One region of the Streptomyces sp. NPDC001220 genome, then DNA from elsewhere that is predicted to be linked to it. Evidence: riboswitches for the same ligand, from Rfam matches in the RefSeq annotation. Region 1 holds a riboswitch; each other region holds the start of a gene.
The links. Region 1 has a riboswitch for cyclic di-AMP ahead of ACWDGI_RS11145 (M23 family metallopeptidase). Riboswitches for the same ligand answer to the same signal wherever they lie in the genome.
Positions count from the first base shown of each region.

Region 2: it holds a riboswitch for cyclic di-AMP, as region 1 does, so the genes downstream of both, ACWDGI_RS01815 (NlpC/P60 family protein) here and ACWDGI_RS11145 (M23 family metallopeptidase) in region 1, are expected to answer to the same signal.
Region 3: it holds a riboswitch for cyclic di-AMP, as region 1 does, so the genes downstream of both, ACWDGI_RS37655 (M23 family metallopeptidase) here and ACWDGI_RS11145 (M23 family metallopeptidase) in region 1, are expected to answer to the same signal.
Region 4: it holds a riboswitch for cyclic di-AMP, as region 1 does, so the genes downstream of both, ACWDGI_RS33590 (transglycosylase family protein) here and ACWDGI_RS11145 (M23 family metallopeptidase) in region 1, are expected to answer to the same signal.

Region 1 covers NZ_JBSFJE010000004.1:105,659-107,852, forward strand. Annotated here, with positions in the region: gene ACWDGI_RS11140 (alpha-galactosidase) at 1-662, shown strand, start outside; cyclic di-AMP (ydaO/yuaA leader) riboswitch at 973-1,132, shown strand; gene ACWDGI_RS11145 (M23 family metallopeptidase) at 1,137-2,093, shown strand.
Region 2 covers NZ_JBSFJE010000001.1:374,424-376,617, forward strand. Annotated here, with positions in the region: gene ACWDGI_RS01815 (NlpC/P60 family protein) at 107-1,264, opposite strand; cyclic di-AMP (ydaO/yuaA leader) riboswitch at 1,273-1,446, opposite strand; gene pcrA (DNA helicase PcrA) at 1,770-2,194, shown strand, end outside.
Region 3 covers NZ_JBSFJE010000021.1:42,953-45,146, reverse strand. Annotated here, with positions in the region: gene ACWDGI_RS37660 (M16 family metallopeptidase) at 1-779, shown strand, start outside; cyclic di-AMP (ydaO/yuaA leader) riboswitch at 1,026-1,189, shown strand; gene ACWDGI_RS37655 (M23 family metallopeptidase) at 1,202-1,957, shown strand; gene ACWDGI_RS37650 (GntR family transcriptional regulator) at 2,168-2,194, shown strand, end outside.
Region 4 covers NZ_JBSFJE010000016.1:152,278-154,471, reverse strand. Annotated here, with positions in the region: gene ACWDGI_RS33590 (transglycosylase family protein) at 274-975, opposite strand; cyclic di-AMP (ydaO/yuaA leader) riboswitch at 979-1,150, opposite strand; gene ACWDGI_RS33585 (transglycosylase family protein) at 1,350-2,194, opposite strand, start outside.

The sequences.
Region 1 (2,194 bases):
GGCTGTACGCCCTGCTCGACCGGATCCGGGCGGCCCACCCGAACGTGGCCATCGAGTCCTGCTCCGGCGGTGGCGGCCGGATCGACCTCGGCATCATGAGCCGCACCGACGAGGTGTGGACCTCCGACAACACCGACCCGCTGGACCGGCTCGCCATCCAGCACGGCTTCAGCCAGATCCACCCGGCCCGGGTGATGTCCGCCTGGGTCACCGACAGTCCGAACCACCAGCTCAACGGCCGGGTCAGCAGCCTGCGGTTCCGCTTCGTCAGCTCCATGGCAGGGGCGCTCGGTGTCGGCGGGGACCTCTCGCGGTGGACCGAGGACGAGCTGGCCGAGGCCGGCCGCTGGGTGGAGCTCTACAAGGACATCCGGCCCCTGGTGCAGCGCGGCGACCAGTTCCGGCTGCGGCCGCCGACCGGCGGACTCAGCGCGGTGCAGTACACGCTCGGTGACGAGACCGTGGTCCTCGCCTGGCTCCAGGCGCAGAGCTACGGCGAGCCGATGCCGGCGCTGCGGCTGCGGGGGCTCGACCCGGCCGCGTCGTACGAATGCCGCGAAACGGGCGAAGTGCACCGCGGTGCCGTCCTGCTGCACCACGGGCTGCGTACGGAGTTGCGCGGCGACCTGGATGCGACGGTTCTCCGGCTGCGTCGCATCTGAGCCTTCTGTCCGAATTGGTGCCTTCATTGCAACTCGGTCCGGAATAAGGGGACGTGGCGTGACGTGCGTGAGGAGCGTCATATTCGTGACCGTCCGTCGCGCGTCATGTTCACGTAATTCCCGTGCTTTTCGGGGAGATTGGAAAAGCGCGTAAGATCGGAATCCACGGAGGGTGACCGGGAATTCCCGTAACGGATCAAGCGAAACTCGGACAGACGGAACCAGCCGCTTGTTCACGTGCGTCCTACTCGCTTACGTTCGCCACGCATCCGGACGGAATGCCTAATCCTGCCGCCGCCCGGAGTCCCCACACACACACTCACCCGTGCCCGGCAGGAGCGGGGGACCCACCAGGTATACCGCCTGTTCCGGTTCCCGGGACGGCTAGGGGTGTAGCCACGTCTTCCCGCGTGGCCGGGCAGCTCCAGCCCGAACCCGACAGCTCACCTCGCAGGCGCCGGAGAGGAATGCGTCATGCCCGCGAAGGGTAAGCACCGCCGCCCCAAGTCCCAGCGTTTCACCCGCTCGATGGCCGTCGCCGGAACCGGTGGCGCCGCGCTGGCTCTGCCGCTCATGGGGGCCACCGGCGCCCACGCGGCCACCTCGCAGTCCGTTTCCGAAAAGACCACGCAGTCGCTTCCGACCGTCGAGAAGACCGTCGTCCAGGATTCCGGCACCGGGAATTCCACGCGCCGCGTCTACACGGTGGTGCCCGGCGACTACCTTTCGAAGATCGCCCGGGATCACCACCTCGACGGCGGCTGGCACCGGCTCTACGCCGACAACCGGCAGGCGGTCGGCGACAACCCCTCGCTGATCCACCCCGGTCTCCGGCTCACGTTCGGCGGCCGCCACGCCGCGACGACGGACACCCCGAGCCCGGACTCCTCCCCGTCGCGGACGTGGTCCCACGCGCAGTCCTCCGCCCCCTCCTCGTCGTCCTCGAACGCGGCCTCGTCCTCGAACGCGGCCTCGTCCTCGAACGCGGCCTCGTCCGCGGACGCGCCGACGACGACCGCCTCCGGTTTCGCCCTCCCGGTGACCGGTGGCACCGTCGGTACCGGCTACCACGTGGCCGGCAGCATGTGGTCCAGCGGCTACCACACCGGCGTCGACTTCGTCGTCCCGACCGGTACCCCGGTCAAGGCCGTCGGCGCGGGCACGGTCGTCACGGCCGGCTGGGGCGGCGCCTACGGCAACCAGGTCGTCATCAGGCTCGCCGACGGCTACTACGCGCAGTACGGCCACCTGTCCGCGCTCTCCGTCTCGGTCGGCCAGACCGTGACCGCGGGCCAGCAGGTCGGCCTCTCCGGTGCCACCGGCAACGTCACCGGCCCGCACCTCCACTTCGAGATCCGGACCTCCCCCGACTACGGCTCCGACATCGACCCGGTCGGCTACCTCCGCGCCAAGGGCCTCGCCGTCGGCTGACCCGGAACCCCCACTGATCTGACACGCACTCCGAAGGCCGGACCCCCGATCCCCGGGTCCGGCCTTCGGGCGATCGACGCTTCAACGCCGTTGTTCGGAGG
Region 2 (2,194 bases), on a different contig from region 1:
GTGGAGACGCGCACGCTCGCGCGTGGGCATCCGGGCGCGCCCGGCCCTCACCACACGCGCTCCGCGCACGCGCCATCGCGGCGCGCCCCCCTGGCGCGCGCGCCCCTCAGGCCGGTCGCACCACGCTGTGGATGATCGACTCGCCGCCGTAGTAGATCGACTCCTCCCGGACGTACGCGCCGGGCTTCGGGGCGTGGATCATCATGCCGTCGCCGATGTAGATGCCGACGTGGCTGATGTCGTCGTAGAAGAAGACCAGGTCGCCGGGCTGGGCGTCGGCGAGGGAGACGGTGGTGCCGGCGTTCACCTGGTCGTACGTGGTGCGCGGCAGGGAGACGCCGGCGGCCTTCCAGGCGGCCTGGGAGAGGCCGGAGCAGTCGTAGGAGCCGGGGCCGGTGGCGCCCCAGACGTACGGCTTTCCGACCTGCGCACGGGCGAAGGCGATCGCCTTGGCGGCCTTCGTCCCGTAGGCGGAGTCGGACGGGGAGGAGGAAGAGGGCGAAGAGGACGAAGAGGAGCCGCTGGAGGTCGACGTCGACGACGCGTCCCTCGCGGCCGCCGCCTGCTGCTTCGCGAGCTCCGCCGCCTTGCGTGCCGCTTCCGCCTGCTGCTTCTTCTCGATCTCCGCCAGCCGCGCCTTCTCCTGGGCGGTCAGCTGCGACAGCAGATCCCGCGCGGAGGCCAGCTTCGTCTGGACGGTGCTCTTGGCGGTCCTGAGGTCGTCCTGGGTGTCGGTGAGCGTCTCCAGGCTCTTGGCGGCCTCCTGTCGCTTCGCCATGGTCGCGGACTGCTGTGTGGCGTAGTCGTCGACCGCGTCCTTCTGACGCGAGGTCAGCCGATTCATCAGCTGCGTCTGGTCGAAGTAGTCCTGCGGACTGTCCGCGAGCAGGAAGGTCGCCGTGTCGGGTGCGCTGGCCCCGGTCCGGTACTGGGCCGCGGCGAAGGAACCCAGTTCCTCACGCGCCTTGTTGAGCCGGTCCGTGCGCGTGGCGACGTCATCGAGCAGGGTGTCGACCTGCTTGCGCTGCTTGCCGGTCTTCTCCTTGGCCGCGTTGTACTTCTCGGTCGCCGACTCGGCCTGCCGGTAGAGGGCGTCGACCTTCTTCTCGACCTCCTCCAGGCTGGGCTTGCCGTCCTCGGAGGGCGCGGCGTTGGCCGTCTGGGAGAGCAGGGCCACGGAGGTGAGGGCGGCGGTGGCCAGGGCGGGGGTGCGTATGCCTGCTACGCGCGTTGCGGACGGACGTGACTTGCGGTGCGACGCCAACGGGGGCGACTCCTTCCATGCTCCGCCTACCGAGTTAGCTGTCGGGTTCGGGCGGGTGGTTCGGAAGGGTTGCCCTACGGTCCGTTCCCCGGTGGGAAGGCGGGACCGATTCACCCCAAGGTTCGGTGTGGGTCCCCGGCTCCGGGTGCGCGGTGGCACCCTGGACTCGGCGGAGGCCGTGCGGCCCGGCGACGTTCGCCGGTGGGGGTCGTACGGCCTGCTCGGCACGGTAGCCAACTCGTGTGCTCTGTGTGAAGTTTGATGTGCGATATGCCCGATACATTTTCGTGACCTTGGCGTTGCGGCTCGGGTGGATCGGTCGATCGGGGATGGTATGCGGCTACTTGTCCGGTGCGGCCGGGTGGTCCGCGCCCCCGGCTGACGGGCACGCCCGTGCTCACGGTGTGTGATCGCTGACCGTGAGGGGCCGATTCTGGTGGGTGACCGCGGTGAGTTTCCGGGGTGGGGACCGGTTGTCGGTGGGGCGCCCTAGACTCGGAGAGCGATGAGCAGCCTCTTTGACGACAGCTTCCTGGCGAGCCTCCAGCCCCCGCGCGGCCACGAGGAGGAACCCCCGCCGCCGCCCGAGGACGAGCACGTACCGGAGCCGATTCCGGACGACCTGTTCGGCGGGCAGTTCGACGCGCCCCCGGACCGGGACGCCTACTACCGCGACGGCGCCGCCCGCCCGGCCCTGGACGCGGCCGCGCTCCTGGAGGGGCTGAACGAGAACCAGCGGGCGGCGGTCGTGCACGCCGGCTCCCCGCTGCTGATCGTGGCCGGCGCCGGATCCGGCAAGACGCGCGTGCTCACCCACCGCATCGCGCACCTGCTCGGCGCGCGGAACGTACACCCGGGCCAGATCCTCGCGATCACCTTCACCAACAAGGCCGCGGGCGAGATGAAGGAGCGCGTCGAGCACCTCGTCGG
Region 3 (2,194 bases), on a different contig from region 1:
TCCGCCCCGCCACCGGCACCGCGGTCGTCGTCGGCGACCTCACCGGCATCGACCTGGACGAACTGCTCGGCGAGACCCTGGGCGCCTGGCGCGGCTCCACCGCCCAGCCCCGGCCGGTGCCCCCGGTCTCCGCCGACGACACCGGCCGTGTCGTCATCGTGGACCGCCCCGGAGCCGTCCAGACGCAGCTGCTCATCGGCCGCATCGGCGCCGACCGGCACGACCGCGTCTGGCCCGCCCAGGTGCTCGGCACCTACTGCCTGGGCGGCACCCTCACCTCCCGCCTGGACCGCGTCCTGCGGGAGGAGAAGGGCTACACCTACGGCGTCCGCGCCTTCGGGCAGGTCCTGCGGTCCGCCCCCGACGGCAGCGGCGCCGCCATGCTCGCCATCAGCGGCTCGGTGGACACCCCGAACACCGGCCCGGCGCTCCAGGACCTGTGGACGGTGCTGCGCACCCTCGCCTCCGGCGGCCTCACGGACGCCGAGCGCGACGTCGCCGTGCAGAACCTGGTGGGCGTGGCGCCGCTCAAGTACGAGACGGCGGCGGCCGTCGCAGGCACCCTGGCCGACCAGGTCGAGCAGCATCTGCCCGACGACTTCCAGGCCACGCTCTACCGGCAACTGGCCGCCACCGGCACCGTGGAGGCCACCGCTGCCGTCGTGAACGCCTTCCCGGTCGACCACCTGGTGACCGTCCTCGTCGGCGACGCGGCGCAGATCAAGGAGCCGGTCGAGGCCCTCGGCATCGGCGAAGTGACGGTCGTCGCCGCCGAGTAGGCGGAGCGGACCGGCCGGCGCGAGCGGCGAAGCAGGGAGCGCGGCCGGACGAGCGGCACGCGCGCGTGCAGCGGCCCTGGTGACCGTCAGGTCACCAGGGCCGCCGAATGTCCGAATTGGGGCGGAGGTTGCCTGTCTGCCCTGTGGGATGCGCGACAAAAACCGTGATCGGTTTGAGCAGGGCGTGGACGTCCTCGTAGGTTCTTCCGGACTGTCCGTCAGGCAGTGCGCCGCGCCCGCGGCACCGGACAGTCATCGCCGAGTCCCCGTACGGCGCGAGCCAGGGGAGCCGGGGACCCATGCAGTCCCTGGGGTGAATCGGGCGCCCGCGCGAGCCGCGAGGGGGCCCGTAGGAGACCTTCCTGCTCCGAACCCGTCAGCTAACCCGGTAGGCGAGAGGGAAGGAAAGGACCAGCCTCTACATGGCGTTCATGTGCGCCTCCGGGAAGCACCGTCGCCCCGGCCGGGTGAAGCGCACCACCGCGCAGGCCGCCGGCATCGCGGCCCTCACCACCACGGGTGTCATCGGCACCGTCTCGGCCGCCCCGGCGCTCGCCGCGGAGAACTCCGTCGAGCAGACCGGCCTCACCCCGGTGATCACGGTCAGCGACTCGGTCGCCGACCAGATCGACGCCCAGGCCGCCGCGCAGACGGCCGCCGCCGAGCGCAAGGCGGCCGAGGAGGCCGCGCGCAAGAAGGCGGCGGAGAAGGCCAAGAAGGAGCGCGAGGCCGAGGCGCGCGCCGCGCGGGCAGCCGAACGCAAGCGCCTCAACGCCTTCGTCGCGCCGATCTCCGACTCGTACGTCTCCACCGGCTACAAGACCGGTGGCTCCCTGTGGTCCTCCGGCGCCCACACCGGCATCGACTTCCACGCCGCCACCGGCACGGTGGTGCACGCGGCCGGCACCGGCACGGTGGTCTCCACCGGCTGGGGCGGGTCCTACGGCAACCAGATCGTCATCAAGATGGCCGACGGCATGTACACCCAGTACGGTCACCTGTCGTCGATCGGCGTCTCGGTGGGCCAGAAGGTCACCCCGGGCCAGCAGATCGGCCTCTCCGGCGCGACCGGCAACGTGACCGGCCCCCACCTCCACTTCGAGGCCCGCACGACCCCGGAGTACGGCTCGGACGTCGACCCGGTCGCCTATCTCCGCAAGCACGGCGTGAACGTCTGACCCGAGCACGGCGACGAACATGTGACGTCACCGGCGAGAGCCCCGAAGCCCCGGCCCCCGAGCCGGGGCTTTCGTCGTTTTCGTGTGCCCGGTGTCCAAAAAATATGCATGGATTCAGGGCCCCCGTCGGAAATTCCGGCTCATTGCAATAGAGTCACGGAACGGACGCCACTCGGCGGCGTTTCACGGGGATTAAGGCGGAGGTCGGACATGCGTATTCCGGCGCACTCGGTATGC
Region 4 (2,194 bases), on a different contig from region 1:
TCCGATGAAGAACGGAAGAAGAGCGGGTCAAGAGGAAGACCGCGGGGGGGATCGCGAGGACGGCGCGAGGGACGGCGAGGACCGCGCCGCGAGGACGGCGAGGACCGCGCGAGGGTGGCAAAGAGAAACCCCGCCCCGGTGCGTACGGGGGAGAACGCACCGGGGCGGGGGCTCGTGGGGGACGGGGGTGACCCTCACGCGGTCTCCACTATGGGGACCACGGCTGTGCGGGCGCTGTGATTCAGCTGGCGCCCTCGTATTACGTCGGGCGCCTTACTTCAGGTGCAGCTGCTGGCCCGGGTAGATGAAGTCGGCGTCGTCGACGATGTCCTTGTTCAGCTTGAACAGCGTCTGCCAGCCGCCCTTGACCTTGTGCTTCTCGGCGATGGAGCTGAGCGTGTCGCCCTTGACGACCTTGTACTCGCCGTCGCCCTTCTTGACCTTCTTCCCGGTCGGGGTGGTGACGGTCTTCTTGGCGGCCGGACGCTCGGCGGAGCGGGAGGCGGCCTGGGTGTCGGTCGTACGGCTGCTCGTGCCGCTGTTCGCCGAGCTGGAGGAGGAAGACGAGGAGGAGGAGGAGCTGGTGCCGCCGCCGGTGTAGGCGGCACCGGACAGGCCCGTACCGCAGACCGGCCAGGCGCCCTTGCCCTGCGCGGCGAGGACCTTCTCGGCGATCTCGATCTGCTGCGCCTTGGTGGCCTGGTTGGCCTGCGCGGCGTACTGCGTGCCGCCGTACGCGGCCCAGGTGGAGGAGGAGAACTGCAGACCGCCGTAGTAGCCGTTGCCGGTGTTGATGGCCCAGTTGCCGCCGGACTCGCACTGGGCGACGGTGTCCCACTCGGAGGCGGTGGCGGCGGAGGCGGTGCCGGAGGCCATCAGCGGAGCGGCGATGGCGACACCGGTGACGCCGGCGAGCGCGGCGGCGCGGGTGGCCCTGGACGGACGGCGGTGCTTGCCCTTGCCGGAAAACAGCATGAAGGATCCCCTCACCGACGCCTGCGAGGTGAGCTGTCGGGTTCGGGCCGGTTGAGTTGCCCGGCCGCACACCTCACGGTGCGCGGCTTCACCCCGAGCCGGACACGGCAGTCTCAACTACCGGTCCCGGCACTTACCTTGGGTCCCCCGCTCCTGCCTACGGCGCTTGACGCGACGACTGTTCCCGGGCAGCCGCTGGCAGGACTCGGCGTTGCGACGGCCGGGGCTCGTGGTGACGAGCGGCCTTGACCGTAAACAGGCGATCAGGTGAATTTCAAAGATGATCAGGGCTTCTGAGACTCATCCCACACTTTCACCAAACCGGACATTTAACTTCGAAGTAGGGCGGTCGGAAGGTCCAACTCCCGCTACTTTTAGTCCGTTTCGCTGCCGAGTTTCAGGGTCTGACCGGGAGCGATGTCGTTCGGGTCGGCACCGATGTCCGCCTTGTTCGCGACATAGAGCGCATGCCATCCGCCGTCGAGGCCAAGGGAGTCGGCGATGGAGGCGAGGGTGTCGCCGTCCCGGACGGTGTAGGTGCCGGCGTCCCGGGAGGCGTGACGGCCGGAAGAAGTCACACTCTGACCGTTTGTCACGCTTTCGTCCGCCGAGCCGCCGCGATGCTTGCCGCCGCTACCGACGGCCCCCGTGTCGACCAGATCCCAGGAACTGCCCGTCTGCCACGAATTGTCCGAGTCATCGGCTTCGAGCACGACGGGATTCTCGCTCGCCTTCGAGGCGTTGGACCCCTTGGATCCCGACTTGTCCGCCTTCGTGGAGTCGGCAGGGGTGCCCTTGCCGGAGTCGTCACTCGCACTCGGGGACGGGGTGGCGGAGCCGGAGTCCGTGGCGCCCGAGGAATCCGACGAGGAGTCGGACGAGCCGGAATCCGATGAACCGGATGAATCCGAAGAACCAGATGAAGAGGATGAATCCGACAGCCCGGAGGACGAGTCGGAGGAGCCGGACGAGTCGTCCGATCCGCCGAGGCCGGTGTCGACGTTCACCGAGGCGTCGTCCGAGGAGAGCCCGGCGATCAGGGCGCAGGTCCGCCAGGGCTTGGTGCCCTGGTCCGCGAGGATCTTCTCGGCGACGGAGATCTGCTGCGAGCGGCTCGCCTGGTCCGGCGTGGCGGCGTACTCCTGGCCGCCGTACTCGTCCCAGTCGTCCTGGGACATCTGCAGGCCGCCGTAGTAGCCGGTGCCGGCGTCCATGCTCC